DNA from 2 places in the Kitasatospora sp. NPDC001119 genome. Region 2 is predicted to be linked to the other one. Evidence: riboswitches for the same ligand, from Rfam matches in the RefSeq annotation. Region 2 holds a riboswitch; the other holds the start of a gene.
The links. A riboswitch is a leader RNA that binds a small molecule or an ion and turns the genes downstream of it on or off. The one in region 2 is predicted to bind thiamine pyrophosphate.
Positions count from the first base shown of each region.

Region 1: it holds a riboswitch for thiamine pyrophosphate, as region 2 does, so the genes downstream of both, ACWDD9_RS04040 (purine-cytosine permease family protein) here and thiO (glycine oxidase ThiO) in region 2, are expected to answer to the same signal.

Region 1 is NZ_JBSFKI010000002.1:368,759-376,810, forward strand. It holds gene ACWDD9_RS04025 (DUF5926 family protein) at 1-931, opposite strand, end outside; gene ACWDD9_RS04030 (ATP-binding protein) at 1,001-1,420, opposite strand; gene ACWDD9_RS04035 (glycerophosphodiester phosphodiesterase) at 1,848-2,672, opposite strand; gene ACWDD9_RS04040 (purine-cytosine permease family protein) at 2,781-4,199, opposite strand; TPP riboswitch at 4,192-4,336, opposite strand; gene ACWDD9_RS04045 (S1C family serine protease) at 4,603-6,414, shown strand; tRNA gene ACWDD9_RS04050 (tRNA-Ser) at 6,478-6,565, shown strand; gene ACWDD9_RS04055 (MerR family transcriptional regulator) at 6,694-7,521, shown strand; gene ACWDD9_RS04060 (MFS transporter) at 7,567-8,052, shown strand, end outside.
Region 2 is NZ_JBSFKI010000005.1:244,466-252,517, reverse strand. It holds gene ACWDD9_RS08535 (class II 3-deoxy-7-phosphoheptulonate synthase) at 1-308, shown strand, start outside; gene ACWDD9_RS08530 ((2Fe-2S)-binding protein) at 469-768, shown strand; gene bfr (bacterioferritin) at 800-1,279, opposite strand; gene ACWDD9_RS08520 (molybdopterin-dependent oxidoreductase) at 1,557-2,186, shown strand; gene pknB (Stk1 family PASTA domain-containing Ser/Thr kinase) at 2,200-3,984, opposite strand; gene ACWDD9_RS08510 (thiazole synthase) at 4,069-4,866, opposite strand; gene thiS (sulfur carrier protein ThiS) at 4,870-5,154, opposite strand; gene thiO (glycine oxidase ThiO) at 5,151-6,326, opposite strand; TPP riboswitch at 6,330-6,442, opposite strand; gene ACWDD9_RS08495 (NAD(P)/FAD-dependent oxidoreductase) at 6,526-7,734, shown strand; gene ACWDD9_RS08490 (Rv2175c family DNA-binding protein) at 7,787-8,052, shown strand, end outside.

The sequences.
Region 1 (8,052 bases), on a different contig from region 2:
CGGCGGTCAGCGGGGCCGCGTCGGCGAGCACCGCGGCGAGCCGCTCGGCGAACTCGGCGGCCGGCTTCTCGCAGTCGGCGGCGGTCATCGCGAGCGGGAGGTCCCACACCGGGACGGTCAGGCCGTGCGCGCGGAAGGAGCCGACCAGGCGGGTGTCCGGGCCGAGCGAGGCCTCGCCGGCCGTGTTCAGTCGGGCCAGCGCGTCCAGCAGCTTCTCCTCGGGCACGGTCATCACCCAGCGCAGGTGGTTCTTGTCCGGGGTGCCGCACCAGTACGCGGAGTCCACGCTCGCGAGCTTCTCGGTCGGGATGGCCGAGGCGTTGGCGCGCTCCAGGGAGGCGGCGACCTCGCCGGTGGCGGCCTCGGCGTCCTCCAGCCAGAACTCGAAGCCGGTGTGCACGGCGGGCGTGAACGCGGCGGTGGTGTCCAGCAGGTCCTGCAGGCGGCGCCCGCCAGGGACGGTCCGGCGGGCCGGCACCGGGCTGCCCGGCTCGGTGGCCAGGGCCAGCTCCAGGGCGTCCGCGAGGTCGCGGCTGAGGTCGCCGGAGGCGGACTGGGTCTGCAGGCCGAGCAGGATCGAGCCGTCCTGGCGGCGCAGGGCCGGCCAGGCCAGCGGCAGCACGGTGGCCAGGGTCACCGACGGGACGTCACCGGTCGCGCCGTCGGCCACGCCGGCGGCCAGCGTCAGCGGCACCGTGGCGGCGGGCACCAGCTCGCGCAGCGCCACCCAGTCGGCCTCGCCCGGCAGGCCCTCGAACGGGCGGTGCACCAGCTCCTGCACCGCGTGCGAGGCCTCCCGGCCGTGACACGCCTTGTACCGGCGGCCCGAGCCGCAGGGGCAGTCCTCGCGGGCCCCGACCACGGGGATCTCGCCCGTGACGGCGGTGGTGGACTGGCGCTGCGGCGCCTTCTTGGCGGCCTTCTTGCCCATGCTGCGGCTCTCCCGGGAACGGTGGTCCTGTGTCCCGGGAAGCCTAACGACACATTCCCCGAGCCCGGCTCACGCGCTACGGGCATCGCCCCCGGTGCGCCGGGCGTGCCGGGTCCGGGCGGGCAGCGCCGCCCAGACCGTGACCTCGCCGGGGGCGTCGCGCACGCCCCAGTCGCTGGCCAGCTGGTCGACGATGCTCAGGCCGCGGCCGCCGCGCGAGGTCAGCGAGGGACTCGCGGGCAGCGGCCGGGTGGCCGCCCCGCCGTCCGTGACCTCCAGGGTGAGCACCCCGTCGGCGTGCATCTGCCAGCGGACCAGCACCCCGCCGGCCGGCTCGGCCGGACCCTCGGCGGGCTCCCGGGCGCCCTGCGCGGCGGTCGCCCCGGAGGGGACGCCGACCAGCACCTGCCCGAGCACCTCGGCCCGGGCGCTGCGGCCCAGGGCCGGCAGCGGGCCGAGCGGACGGGCGTACCGACAGGCGTTGCTCAACAGCTCGGAAAGGATCAGAACAGCATCATCGATGACCGGTTCGGGTACCTGCCGGTCACCCAGATCTCGACGCAGTCGGCGCCGTGCGACCCCGACACTCGCTGGGCCGTGCGGCACTGCCATGGTCGATGAAGTCGGCACTTCACGCGCCACCATCAACGCCACCCCCGGACCTCCTTCAGCGTATGCCGAGGGAGAGATGCCCCTTGGTAATGCGTCGGAAACGAGCACCGGACGATCCCGCGAGCCCATTTCGAGTGCGGCGACCGACGGTCGACATCAGGTCATTCCGCGCTCACCCTCCGTCGCCCGGATGCAAGAATTCCGGCAATTTCGCGCGAGGAAGGTTTGACTGCCGACCAGAGTGATCGGATCGGAGGGGTTCGGAGGAGTACGGCCTTCGGTGCGCCGACGGATCACCGGTGGATCACCGGCCGAGTTGCGCCAGTACCTCCGCGGGCCGGTTGGTGATGATCGCGGACACCCCGAGCTCCAGGCAGAGCTCGACGTCGGCCGGCTCGTCCACCGTCCACACGTGCACCTCGTGGCCGAGCTCGCGCAGCCGGGTCACCAGCTGCGGGCGGGCCCGCACCAGCTCGATGCCCGGGCCGGCGATCCGCGCCCCGCCCGGCAGCGGCGAGCCCTCGCGCAGCCGGCCGAGCAGCGGCAGGGTCCGCTCGAACAGGAAGACCCGCCGGTACCGCGGCGCGGCGGCGGCCACCCGGTTCAGCGCGACCGAGGAGAAGCTCATGATCCGGGCGGACGGGCGGTCGCCCTCCCGGGCCGCGCCGATCTTGAACCGCTCCAGGGTCCGCAGCAGCTCGGCCTCCACCCGGCCGCGGAAGCGCACCGGGTGCTTGGTCTCGATCGCCAGGTCCACCGGGCGGCCGCACTCCACCACCAGCTCCAGCAGCCGCTCCAGCCGCAGCACGCCGCGCAGCTCCGGGTCGGTGCTGGGGCGGCCGGTCTTCCAGGCGCCGAAGTCGTACGCCTCCAGCTCGGCGAGGGTCATGGCCGAAACGGTGCCCCGGCCGTTGGAGACCCGGCCGATCCGGCGGTCGTGCACGCAGACCAGCGCGCCGTCGGCGGTGACCCGGACGTCGCACTCCAGCGCGTCCGCGCCCTCGTCGAGCGCGCGCCGGTAGGCCGCGAGGGTGTGCTCGGGCAGGGCGTGGGAGGAACCGCGGTGGGCGATCACCTGGACGGGCGGCACGGTGCGCGCCGCCGCCGAGGACAGGTCTGGGCTGGTCACAGGCCCAACGATAGGCGGCGGAGGTGAAGCGCGGACAAAGACGGCCCCAACCTGTGGGGCCGTCTGCGTACCTGCGGGGCCCGCTCGGGCCCCGCTCCCTCCGCTCCGTCAGCCCCGGACGGCGCGGCGGCCGAGCGGGGTGAGCGCCCAGGTGGCCAGGGCCGGCACCAGGAAGGCGAACAGCGAGGCCGAGGTCCACTCCTGCGGGGTGAAGTGCAGCGCCTCCTGGGCGGAGGTCCAGAAGTCCGTCCACCAGCCCGCGACCTTGGTCGGCGCGATGAACTGGTAGACCGCGAAGCCCAGGGCCCACGGCAGCAGCATCAGCCAGCGGGACGGCGCGTCGGCGGAGAGGTTCCAGCCGCGCCGGCCGGCGCCGAGGAAGTAGTCCACCACGAGCACCGCCAGCAGCGGCACGAACACCGAGCCGATCAGGCCGAGGAAGCCGTAGTAGGTGTCGGTGAACTCGTCGATCTGCAGCGCCAGCACGGTGATCAGCACGCCGATCGCGCCCGAGAGCACCCGGCGGTCCACCTTCGGCAGCAGGTTCTGCACCGACATCGCGGTCGAGTACACGTTGGCGAAGGACTGGTCCGTCTCGCGCAGCACCAGCACCAGCAGGAACAGCCAGCCGGCCCAGACCCCGAGGAAGGAGTCGAAGATCCGGTTCGGGTCGCCGTCCGACTGCAGCAGCGCCATCAGGCCGAGCACGTAGCACCAGACCTGGGCGACCGTGTAGCCGGAGAAGCTGCCCCAGAACGCCGAGCGCGGGGTGCGCGAGTGCCGGGTGTAGTCGGCGGCCAGCGGGACGAAGGAGACCGACACCGCGATCATCGCGTCGGTGGCGCCGAGGAAGCCGTGCCAGTTGCCCGCGCCCGGGTCCGGCACGCCCTGGCGGCCCAACTGGACGGTGAAGTACACCATCGCCACCGCGACCGCCCCGGCCACGAAGCGGCGCAGCACCGCGATCGAGCCCAGCGGCCAGATGGTCAGCGCGGTGGTCAGCGCGCCCGCGAGCAGGACGAACAGCCAGCGGTAGCCGGTGGTGTGCGCGACGGTCTGCGCGCCCGCCGAGATGGTCAGCAGCTCGAAGACGCCCCAGCCGATGCACTGCACGATGTTCAGCACCGTCGGCAGGTACGACAGCCGGGTGCCGAACAGCCCGCGCAGGTTCGCCATCGCGGGGGCGCCGGTGCGGGCGCCGATCAGCGCGGCCACGGCGAGCATCGCGGTGCCGACCGCCGTACCGATCGTGATCGCGGTCACCGCGGCGGCCAGCGACAGCTCGCTGCCGGGGGCGCCGAGCACGGTGGCGGCGGTGGAGAAGCCGATCAGGCTGACGCCCAGGTTCATCCAGAGCGCGAAGTGGTCCCGGAAGCGCAGCGTGCGCGGCGGTTCGGTGTCCAGGACCAGGGGCGCTTCGACGTGCTCGGCGCGTTCCAGGAGGGCGGTCGCGCCCGGCGCGGGGGCGTTCGCGCCGGAGTCGGAGGCGTTCGTACCCGAAGAAGAGGATGGCGAAGCAGGCGGCATGGCCGATACTCCCTACGCCGGCATTACCCGGACAGGTTCCGGCGGTCAGCGCCCCCTCGAACGTCCGTCACTCGTGTGGCGTACGGTCGACATGCGCACTCTCAGCCTGGTGGGTCCAAGCTCCCGCGTGTCAGTTTGGAGCGCCAGGCTAACCGGCGCGGGTGCCGACGCCCAAGGCCGAGGGCGGGGCGGTCCGCATCGCGGACGCCCGACGGGGAGGGGAGCCCCGGCCGTCGGTACGGGTGCCGGAGCCGGTGTCGGTGCCGACGCGGGTGCTGACGCCAGTGCCGGTGTCGGTGCCGGCTAAGGATTCTTATGAGTTCTTCAGAGGGGTCCTTACGGCAAACGAATCGACAGTGCGAAAAACTATGGTCCTTGGTTCTGCCAGCTATGGAGGTCGTCCGTGAGCACCGAGCGCGAGGTTGGGCCCACCGGGCCGCAGGGGGAGCAGCCCGCCGGGCCGGGGGCGGCCGAGTCCGCTGCCGCGGGCCCCGCTCAGGGCGGGCACAACCCGACCATGGCGTTCCGGCGGGTGCCCGAGCCGGAGGCGGGCGCGGTCGAGGCCGCCGCCGCCGAGGCGGCGCCGTCCGCCGACGCCGTTCCGGCCGAGGAGGTCCCGGCCGGGGGTGGGCACAAGCCCACCGTCGCCTTCACCAAGGTGCCCGCACCGGAGGCACCCGCCGCACCCGCCGAGCCCGTGGCACCCGCCGCACCCGCCGTACTCGCCGTCGAGGAGCCGGCCGTCGACCCGGCCACCGGCTACATCGACGCGCCGCCGCCGGTCCTGCCGCCCGTTCCGCCCGCCCCGGTGGCCGCCGCACCCGCCGCCCCGGCCCTGCCGCCGGCCGGCAACCCGTACGCCACCCCGACCCACGGCGTCCCCGCCGCCGGCGCGCACGAGGGGTACGGCGCCGCTCCGGCCGCGCCCGCCGCGCACGGCCACCACCCCTTCGGGGCCGGCCAGCCGCTCGGCGGCTGGGGCCCCACCCACGACTCCACCTCCGGCGGCGCCGGCTACCCCGGCGGCCCGGCCGGCCCGCTCGGCTACCCGGCGGAGTACCCCGGCGGTCCGGGCGGCCCTGGCGGCCCGCGCAAGAAGCGCGGCGGCCTGGTCGCCCTGATCGCGGCCGTCGCGCTGGTCGCCGGTGTGGCCGGCGGCGCGCTCGGCGTGTCCGTCTCCGACAGTTCCGACCGCAGGAGCTCCGCGAACGACCACCGCAGCACCACCGTCCAGGCCAGCGACACCCAGAAGAACGAGCCCGTCCCCGGCTCGATCGCCGCCATCGCGCAGAAGGCGCTGCCCAGCGTCGTCACCATCAAGGCGCAGGGCAACGGCGAGTCGGGCACCGGCACCGGCTTCGTCTTCGACACCGAGGGCCACATCCTCACCAACAACCACGTCGTCGCGCCGACCCTCAGCGGCGGCAAACTGACCGTCAAGTTCGCCGACGGCAGCTCCTACAGCGCCTCGGTGCTCGGCCACGCCGAGGGCTACGACGTCGCCGTGGTCAAGATCGACAACCCGCCCAAGAGCAAGCTGGCCCCGCTGCCGCTGGCCGACTCCGACAAGGTCAACGTCGGCGACGCCACCGTCGCGATCGGTGCGCCGTACGGCCTGGAGTCCACCGTCACCAGCGGCATCATCAGCGCCAAGGACCGCCCGGTGGCCTCCGGCGACGACACCGGCTCGCAGGCCTCGTACATGAACGCCCTGCAGACCGACGCCTCCATCAACCCCGGCAACTCCGGTGGCCCGCTGCTCGACTCCGGCGGCGCGGTGATCGGCATCAACTCGGCGATCCAGTCCAACGCCTCCGCCAACGGCCGGGCCGGCAGCATCGGCCTGGGCTTCGCCATCCCGATCAACCAGGCCAAGTGGGTCGCGGACACCCTGATCAAGACCGGCAAGCCGGTCTACGCCAAGCTCGACGTGCTGCGCAACGACGACTACAAGGGCGACGGCGCGCAGATCCAGACCAAGGACATCCAGGGCCAGCCCGCCGTCACCCCCGGCGGCGCGGCCGACAAGGCCGGCCTCAAGCCGGGCGACGTCATCACCAAGCTCGGCGGCGTCCCGATCGACAACGGCCCCGCCCTGGTCAGCCGGATCTGGACGCACAAGCCCGGCGAGACCGTCGACGTCGAGTACACCCGCAACGGCCAGACCCTCAACACCAAGGTCACTCTCGGCCAGCGCGAGGGCGACCAGCCGTAACCCCCGCCCGCCCCGAAACGTGTGCACCGAACCCCGCCGGACCCGTTAGGCTGACCTCCGCCTGGAGAGCTGCCCGAGCGGCCTAAGGGAACAGTCTTGAAAACTGTCGTGCGGTGACCCCGTACCGTGGGTTCGAATCCCACGCTCTCCGCCGGTAGGAGAACCACCTGCTCAGGGCGGGTGCCGAGACCACTCGGCACCCGCCCTCGGTGTTTCCCGGGCCACGGGCGGGGCGGGGGTTGACCCTGACACGGTGGCAGGGGGTGGAGTGGTCGCATCATGTTGAACATCGGAGACTTCGCCAGCCACGGCCGGGTGTCGGTGCGGATGCTGCGCCACTACGACGCGATCGGGCTGCTGCGGCCCGCCCGGGTGGACCCGGTCAGCGGCTACCGCTTCTACGAGGCGTCCCAACTGGCCCGGCTCAACCGGGTGATCGCGCTCAAGGAGCTCGGGTTCACCCTGCAGCAGGTGCGGGCCGTCCTGGACGAGCGGGTGGACGCGGCCGAGCTGCGCGGGATGCTGCGGTTGCGGCGGGCCCAGCTCGCCGCGGCGATCGCGGCCGACGAGCTGCGGCTGGCCCGGGTGGAGGCGAGGCTCCGGACGATCGAGAGCGAGGGGACCATGTCCGTGCGGGATGTCGTGGTGAAGCCGGTGCCGTCCGTCCGGGTGGCCCAACTGACCGGTGTGGCCGCGAGTTACGAGCCGGAGGACATCGGGCCGGTGATCGGGCCGCTGTTCGCCGAGCTGTGCCGGCGGCTGGCCGGGGCCGGGATCGAGGCGGCCGGCCCGTCCGTCGCCCACTACCAGGACGCCCCGGAGGGCAACGGCTCGGTGCTGGTCGGGGCCGCCGTCCCGGTCGGCCCGTCGGTGCGGGCGGGCGCGCACGACTTCGAGGTGGTCGACCTGCCGCCGATCGGGGAGGCGGCGACGATCGTGCACCGCGGCCCGATGGACGAGGTCCTGGGCGCGGGCCAGGAGCTGGCCCGCTTCATCGAGGAGAACGGCTACCGCTCGGCCGGCTACGCCCGGGAGCTGTACCTGGAGTGCCCGGAGGACCCGGCGGGATGGGTCACCGAGCTCCAGGAGCCGGTGGTCCGCGGGTAGCCGGGCTTGCCCTCGACCCGGTCGAGGGTCCTAGCGTCACCCGGCATGACCACTGCCGCTGCCACCGCCGCCGTCGGTTCGCGGGCCGCGCTGCCCCGGACGTACCTGCTCTGGCTGGCCGGGGTCCAGGCCGGACTGCTGGGCGACGCCGCGCTGTACTTCGCCCTCGGCTGGGCCGCCTCCGCGCACGGCGGCGGCGCGGCCGGGCTGGTCCTGACGGCGGTCACGGTGCCGCGCACCGCGCTGGTCCTGCTGGGCGGCGCGGTCGCGGACCGGTTCGGCGCCCGTCGGGTGATGCTCGTCGGGGACACGGTGATGCTGGCCGCGACCGCCGCGCTGGCGCTGGTCGCGGCCGACCGGGGCACACCGCTCTGGCTCCTGGTCGCGGCGGCGGCCGTGATCGGGACGGTCGACGCCTTCCACCTCCCGGCGAGCGGTTCGATGCCGGGCCGGCTGGTGCCCGCCGACCGGCTGCCCCGGGCGCTCGCCCTGCGGCAGGCCGGCGGGCAGGGCGCCGTCCTGCTCGGGGCG
Region 2 (8,052 bases):
TGTGGATCTGCGACCCGATGCACGGCAACACCTTCGAGGCCTCCAGCGGGCACAAGACCCGCCGCTTCGACGACGTCCTGGACGAGGTCAAGGGCTTCTTCGAGGTGCACCGCGCGCTCGGCACCCACCCGGGCGGCATCCACGTGGAGCTGACCGGCGACGACGTCACCGAGTGCGTCGGCGGCGGCGACGAGGTCCTGGTGGACGACCTGCACCAGCGCTACGAGACGGCCTGCGACCCGCGGCTCAACCGCAGCCAGTCGCTGGACCTGGCGTTCCTGGTGGCGGAGATGTACCGCGGCCAGTAGGCCCGGTGCCCGTCCGATGTGACGAAGGCCCCTCCGGATTCGGTGTCCCCGAGCCCGGAGGGGCTTTTTCGTACCCGTTTCGCCGGGTAAGGTAAGCCTCAGTGAACTAAGGCTGACCTTAGTCAAGATCCACTCCGCTTCACTCCCGGGAGAGACCGCGATGTACGTGTGCATGTGCCATGCGGTCACCGAGGACCAGGTGAAGAAGGCGATCGACGGCGGTGCCAACACCCCGCGCCAGATAGCGAAGGGCTGCCGGGCCGGCACCGACTGCGGGTCCTGCGTGCGGCGCATCCAGGCGCTGCTCGGCGAGCACGGCGCCCGCCCCTGCCCGACCGCCCGGCTGGCCGCGAAGCTCGGCCTCGCGGACCCGGAGGACCCGGCGGCGCCGTCCGCTCCGGCCCCGGAGGCCGCCCCGGTGGTCCCGCTGCGGGTGACCCGAGCGAACCGGGCGGCCTGACCGGGCCGGGTGGCCAGAGCGGGCCGCGGCCTCAGGACTCCGGCTGCTCGATCACCGTGGCGAGGTAGAGCGCCTCGCCGAGCTTCTCCAGCAGCTCCAGCTGGGTGTCGAGGTAGTCGATGTGGTGCTCCTCGTCGGCCAGGATGTCCTCGAAGATGTTCGCCGAGGTGACGTCGTTCTTGGCCCGCATCACCACGATCCCGCGCTTGAGCCGGTCGATCGCCTCGACCTCGATCTGGCGGTCCGCCTCGAACATCTCCTTGACCGTCTGGCCGATCCGGACGTGGAACAGCCGCTGGTAGTTGGGCAGCCCCTCCAGGAACAGGATCCGGTCGGTGAGCGTCTCGGCGTGCTTCATCTCGTCGAAGGACTCGTGCCGGGTGTACTTGGCGAGCTTCGTCCAGCCGAAGTTCTCCTGCATCTTGGCGTGCAGGAAGTACTGGTTGATCGCGGTCAGCTCGGCGGTGAGCTGCTCGTTGAGGAACTCGACGACCTCGGGATCGCCCTGCATGGTGATGCCTCCTGCACTCGTGCTGCCGTGTGTCCTGCGCTGAGTCCTGCGTGAAGTCCTGCGGTGGGTCCGGTACTGAGTCCTGCGCTGCGCATCCTGGCACCGCTTTGGGAGGAAATTCCAGTAAGTTCACACTCACTAGGACATGTGTCGGAATATCCGATTCATGGTGAAACGTGCTGGTGGGCGGCCGACCGCTGGGCCGTACGGGCAGGGGCGCGGATCCGCGCAAAGGGGCGCGCGCCGAGGCTCGTCCGCCGTCTGTCACCATGGATCCATGGGTCAGTCGAAACACGAACCGCTTCCGCCGTCTGACCCGAGGCTCCCCCCGGGACAGCGCGCGCAGCGCGGCTGGCCCGCCCTGCACTACGGGCCGGTGCCCCGCTTCAAGCCGTTGACCTGGGACCTCCAGGTGTTCGGCGCCACCGCCTCGGCGGAGAAGCACAGCTGGGACTTCGAGGCCTTCGGCGCCCTGCCGCGCAGCACCGTCGTCGGGGACCTGCACTGCGTGACCAAGTTCTCGGTGCTCGGCAACGAGTGGACGGGCGTGTCGGCCGCCGCCGTGCTCGACCTGGTGCCCCCGGCGCCGGGCGTCACCCACGTCATGGTCTGGGCCGAGTACGGCTACAGCGCCAACCTGCGCCTCGCCGACTTCGCCGACCCGCGCACGCTGCTCGCCACCCACCGCAACGGCGAGGCGCTCACCGCCGAACACGGCTTCCCGGTCCGGCTGGTGGTGCCGCGGCTGTACGCCTGGAAGGGCCCCAAGTGGGTGCGCGCGGTCGAGTACATGCGGGCCGACCGGCGCGGCTTCTGGGAGGAGCGCGGCTACCACAACCTCGCCGACCCCTGGGGCGAGCAGCGCTACTCCTACCAGGAGGAGCCCGGCGACGGGCCGCTGCGCTGAGCCCGCCCGGGGCCTAGAACAGCGAGAACTTGACGGTCACCACGCTGCGCTGCGGGCGCCGCTCGCCCGCCGCCGGGCTCTGGCCGGAGGAGGTGACCGCGCCGAACACGTCCCAGCCGCTGGTCTGCATGGTGAAGCCCGCGGCCTGGAGCGCCTTCTGCGCCTCGTCCTTGCCCATCCCGGTGACGTTCGGGACCGGCACCATGCCCTTGCTGACCACCAGCGACACCGCGCTGTTCTCCTGCAGCAGCTGCCCGGCCGCCGGCGAGCTGCTGATCACCGAGCCCTCGGGCACCGTGTCGTCGTAGGTCTCGGTCACGCCGCCCCTGGTCAGCTGGGCGCCGGTCAGGGCCGCGGCGGCGTCGGCGGCGCTCTTCCCGGTGAGGTCCGGCACCGCGATCCGCTTGGGGCCCTTGGAGAGGGTGACGGTGACGCTGTCGCTCTTGCGGGTGCGCGCGCCCACACCGGGGTCGGTGGCGATCACCTGCCCGGACGGGACGGACTCGCTGAACACCTCGACGAACCTGCCGTGCAGGCCCTCCTTGTCCAGGACCCGCTGCGCCTCGGCCCGGTCCTTGCCGAGCACGCCCGGCACCGAGCCGTACAGCCCCTCGGAGATCCCGTAGGTGACACCGCCGATCGCCAGCACCAGCGCGGCCAGCGCGGCCGTCCAGACCAGCGTCCGGCGGGGGAGGCGGCGCAGCGGGCCCGGCCGGGGCCGGCGCCGGTGCACCGGGGCCGGCTCGTCGTACGGGCGCGGCTCGGCGAGCAGCTCGTCCATCAGCTCCGGCGGCATGTCCAGCACGCTGGTGCGCTCCGTCGGCGGGGCCTCGGCGGGCCGCGGCAGCGGCTGGATCACCGAGGTCGGCTCGCTGGTCGGGTAGCGCGGGCTGGGGCGGGTGGAGGCCGGCGGCTCGGCGTCCAGCGCGGCCGGGGCGAGGGTGCGGCGCACCCGCTGGAGGGCGGCGAGCAGCTCGACCGCGTCGTACGGGCGGGCGCCGGCGGACCGGGCGCAGGCGGCGGCCACTATCGCGTCCAGCTCGGGGCCGACGGCGGGGGCGACCAGCGAGGGGGCCGGGACGTCCTCGTGCAGGTGCTTGTACATGACCTGGACGGGGTTGTCGCCGGTGTGCGGGCGGCGGCCGGTGAGCATCTCGTACAGCAGGATGCCGGACGCGTAGACGTCCACCCGCTGGTCGGTGGGGGCGTCCGGGAGGATCTGCTCGGGGGCCAGGTAGGAGACGGTGCCCATGACCGTGCCGCCGGTCGCGGTGGTGGTCGAGGTGGGCGCGCCGTCGGCGCTGCCGAGCACCCGGACCAGGCCGAAGTCGGCGACCTTGACCAGGCCGCCCTCGGTGATCAGCACGTTCTCGGGCTTGACGTCGCGGTGGACCAGCCCGGCCCGGTGGGCGGCGCCGAGCGCGGCGAGCACCGGCTCCAGCACGTCCAGCGCGGCCCGGACGGACAGCGCGCCGCGGTCGCGCAGCAGGTCGCGCAGGGTGCGGCCGGGCACGTACTCCATGGCGAGGAAGACGTGGCCGCCGTCCGCGCCCTGGTCGAAGACGTTGACCACGTTGGGGTGGGTGAGCCTGGCGACCGCCTTGGCCTCGCGGATGAAGCGGGCGGTGAAGCCCTCGTCACCGGCCAGCGAGGGGTGCATCACCTTGAGCGCGACCACCCGGTCCAGCCGGGTGTCGGTGCCCCGGTAGACGGTGGACATCCCGCCGGTCGCGATCCGCTGCTCGACCCGGTACCGGTTGTCGAGCAGGGCGCCGATCAGGGGGTCGTGCAGTGCCATGTCCACTCGGAGAGTCTAGGGTGCGGGACCGCCCGGTCCCGGCGGACACCGCCTCCGGGACCGGCTTGTGACATGCGCGACGGTTCAGAACGCCGGGTGCTCGCGGGTGTCCAGGTCGGCCCGGCCGGCCATCGCGGAGGAGGCCTCGGCGTGGAAGCGGCGCGGGATCCGGCCGGCCCGGTGGGCGAGCCGGCCCGCCTCGGCGGCGTGCCGCATCGCCTCGGCCATCAGCACCGGGTCCTGAGCCCTGGTCACCGCGGAGGCGAGCATCACCGCGGCGCAGCCCAGCTCCATCGCCAGCGCCACGTCGGAGGCGGTGCCGGCGCCCGCGTCCAGGATCACCGGGACGCCCGCGCCCTCCACGATCAGCTGGAAGTTGTGCGGGTTGCGGATGCCCAGGCCCGAACCGATCGGCGAGCCCAGCGGCATGATGGCCGCACAGCCGACGTCCTCCAGCTTGCGGGCCAGCACCGGGTCGTCGTTGGTGTACGGCAGGACGGTGAAGCCGTCGTCGACCAGCGTCTCGGCGGCGTCCAGCAGCTCGATCGGGTCGGGCAGCAGGGTGCGCTCGTCGGCGATCACCTCCAGCTTGACCCAGTCGGTGCCGAGCGCCTCGCGGGCCAGCCGGGCGGTCAGCACGGCCTCGCCGGCGGTGAAGCAGCCGGCCGTGTTGGGCAGCACCCGGATGCCGTTGCGGGTCAGCACGTCCAGGACGGAGCCCTGGGTGGTGGCGTCGACCCGGCGCATCGCGACGGTGGTCAGCTCGGTGCCGGAGGCGAGCAGGGCGCGCTCCAGGACCTCCAGGCTGGGGGCGCCGCCGGTGCCCATGATCAGCCGGGAGGAGAAGGCCGTCCCGGCGATGGCCAGCAGATCGTCGGCCATGGTTCAGCCTCCCTGGACGGCGGTGAGGATCTCGATCCGGTCGCCGCTGCCCAGTGCCGTCCCGGGCCACGAACCGCGCGGCACCACGGCCTCGTTGAGCGCGGCGGCGACACCGGTGTTGGCGGCGCTGACGGAGGCCACCAGCTCGGCGAGGGTGGTCGTGGCGGGCACCCGGCGGGGCTCGCCGTTGACGGTCAGGGCGATCTCGGCCGGGGCGGCCGGGGTCAGGGCGTCCTCGTGCACGGCGTGCTCGTGCGGGGCGTTCTCGGTCAGGGCGATCTCGGTCATGCGGAGGCCTTCGCGACGGGGGATTCGGAGGAGAACCGGGTGGGGGTGAACGGCCTTGCGAGCTCGGGGACTTCACCGGTGACCAGGTACTCGGAGACCAGGTCGGCGGTCACCGGGGTGAGCAGCACGCCGTTGCGGTAGTGGCCGGTGGAGGCGACCAGCCCGGGCAGCGGGGTCGGGCCCAGCAGCGGGGCGTTGTCCGGCGAGCCGGGGCGCAGCCCGGCGGAGGTCTCGCGCAGCGGGAGTTCGGTGATCCCCGGGACCAACTCGTGGGCGTCCCGCAGGAGTTCGTACACCCCGCCGGCGGTGACGGTGGTGTCGTAGCCCTGCTCCTCGGTGGTCGCGCCGACGACCAGCTCGCCGTTCTCCCGGGGGACCAGGTACAGGTGCCGGCCGCGGACCACGGCGCGGACGTTGCGGGAGAGGAACGGCCGGTAGGCCTCCGGCACGTGCAGCCGCAGCACCTGCCCCTTCACCGGGCGGATCGCGGGCAGCACCCCCTCGGGCAGACCGGGCAGCCGGTGGCTGTGCGGGCCGGCGGCGAGCACGACCTGGTCGGCGGTCACCGTCTCGTCGGTGCTCAGCCGGGCGCCGGTCGCGCGGCCGTCCTCGACCAGCAGCTCGACGGCCTCGGCGCGGTGCAGCAGGACGCCCGCGCGCCCGCAGGCGGCGACCAGGGCGGTGAGCAGGCGCCGGGGGTCCACCTGGTGGTCGTCCGCGGCGTGCAGGGCGCCGCGGACGGCGGGGGCCAGCATCGGCTCCAGCCTGCGGGCCTCCCGGCCGGTCAGCCAGGTCGAGTCCAGGCCCAGCCGCTGGTGGAAGGCGTACAGCTCGCGCAGTTCCTCGCGGTCGTCGGAGTCCAGCGCGACGGCGATCGTGCCGCAGCGGCGGTAGCCGGTGTCCAGGCCGCCGCTCGCCTCGGAGAGCTCGGCGGCGAAGGCCTCGTACCGCTCGTTCGAGGCCATCCCGAGGCGCAGCAGCGGCTCCTCGCCGTACTGGAGCTCGGTGACCGGGGCGAGCATCCCGGCCGCGACCCCGGCGGCCCCGCCGCCGTGGGCGGGGTCGACCACGATCACGTTCCGCGCCCCGCGCCGCGCGGTGCGCCAGGCGACGGCGAGGCCGATGACGCCCCCGCCGATCACCAGCACGTCGGCATGGGTGCCTGATGGCAAGCGTGACAAGGCTGCTCTTCTCCCTTCGCCGGTATGACCCGGATCAGGTTCGGACGGTCGCAGGCCGTGTCAGCCCGCCTCTCAGCCCGGTCCGCCGGGCTCCCGTGTGGTCCTCCCACCTTAACGCCGGGGATCGGCCCGGCCGAAGGCCCGTACGCGGGGCGGACGGCCCGGAGGCCGCCGCGTCGCGCTGAGTACAGTGGCGGGCGTGGCAGAGCTGAGCGGAACGGATCGGGTGGTCGTCGTCGGAGCCGGGCTGGCCGGGGCGCAGTGCGCCCTCAAGCTGCGGCAGGGCGGCCGGCAGGGGCGGATCACGCTGGTCGGCGAGGAGCCGCACGCGCCGTACGACCGGCCGCCGCTCTCCAAGGACGTGCTGCTCGGCAAGGCCGACTCCACCGCCCTGGACATCGACTACGGGCAGCTCGGCATCGAGCTGCTCACCGGCCGCCGCGCCACCGGCCTCACCCCCGGCGTGCTGCACACCGACGGCGGCGACCTCCCGTACGGCTCGCTGGTGATCGCCACCGGTGCCGTGCCGCGCGCCCTGCCCGGCGCCGAGCGGGCGCACCTGCTGCACACCCTGGACGACGCCCTGGCGCTGCGCGCGCTGCTGCGCCCCGGGCTGCGGCTGGTGCTGGTCGGCGCGGGCTGGATCGGCGCCGAGGTGTCCACCGCGGCCCGCGCGGCGGGCTGCGAGGTGACGGTGGTCGAGGCCGGCCCGGCGCCGCTGCCCGGCGCGCTGCCGACGGAGCTCGGCTCGGCGATGGCCGCCTGGTACGCCGAGGCCGGGGTCGAGCTGCGCTGCGGGGTCGGCGTGGCCGCCGTCGAGCCCGGCGCGGTGCTGCTGGCGGACGGCTCGCACCTGCCCGCCGACGAGGTGGTGGTCGGCATCGGGGCCCGCCCCGCGACCGGCTGGCTGGCCGGCTCCGGGGTCGAGCTGGACGCGACCGGCGCCGTCGTCGTGGACGGGCGGCTGCGCACCTCGGTGCCCGGCGTCTTCGCGGCCGGCGACTGCGTCAGCTACCCCTCGGCCCGGGCCGGCGCCCGGCTGGCCGTCCAGCACTGGGACCACGCGCTGCGGTCCGGCGAGGCGGTGGCCGCCGCCGTCCTGGGCGCGGACGCGCCGGCCTACGACCCGGTGCCGTACTTCTGGTCCGAGCAGTTCGGGCGGATGGTCCAGTACGCCGGCCGGCACGCCGAGGGCGACGAGCTGGTCCGGCGCGGCGACCCGCGGGGCGCCGACTGGTCGGTGCTCTGGCTGCGCGACGGCGTGCCGAGCGCGCTGCTGACCGTCGACCGGCCGCGCGACCTGGCCCAGGGGCGGCGGCTGATCGAGCGCGGCACCGCGCTGGACCCGGCCCGGGCGGCCGACCCCGCGGTACCGCTGAAGGCGGCCGTCGCGGGGTAGGCGCGGGGCAGGTCTGGTGCGCGGTGGGCCGCGGAGGTGGCAGTCTGGTGGCGTGAGTGAGATCGAAAGCAAGATTGAATCCCTGGTCACCGACTGGATGTACCTGCCCGACATCTCGGAGCAGTGGGGGGTCCGGGTCACCGAGGTGCGTGACCTGGTCAAGAACGGCGGCCTGATCGCCGTCCGGCGCGGCCCCAACAAGTCGCTGCAGGTCCCGGCCGCGTTCATCGACGGCCCGGGCCTGGTCAAGCACCTGTCCGGCACCCTGACCGTCCTGCGGGACTGCGGGTACAACGACGCGGAGATCCTGGAGTGGCT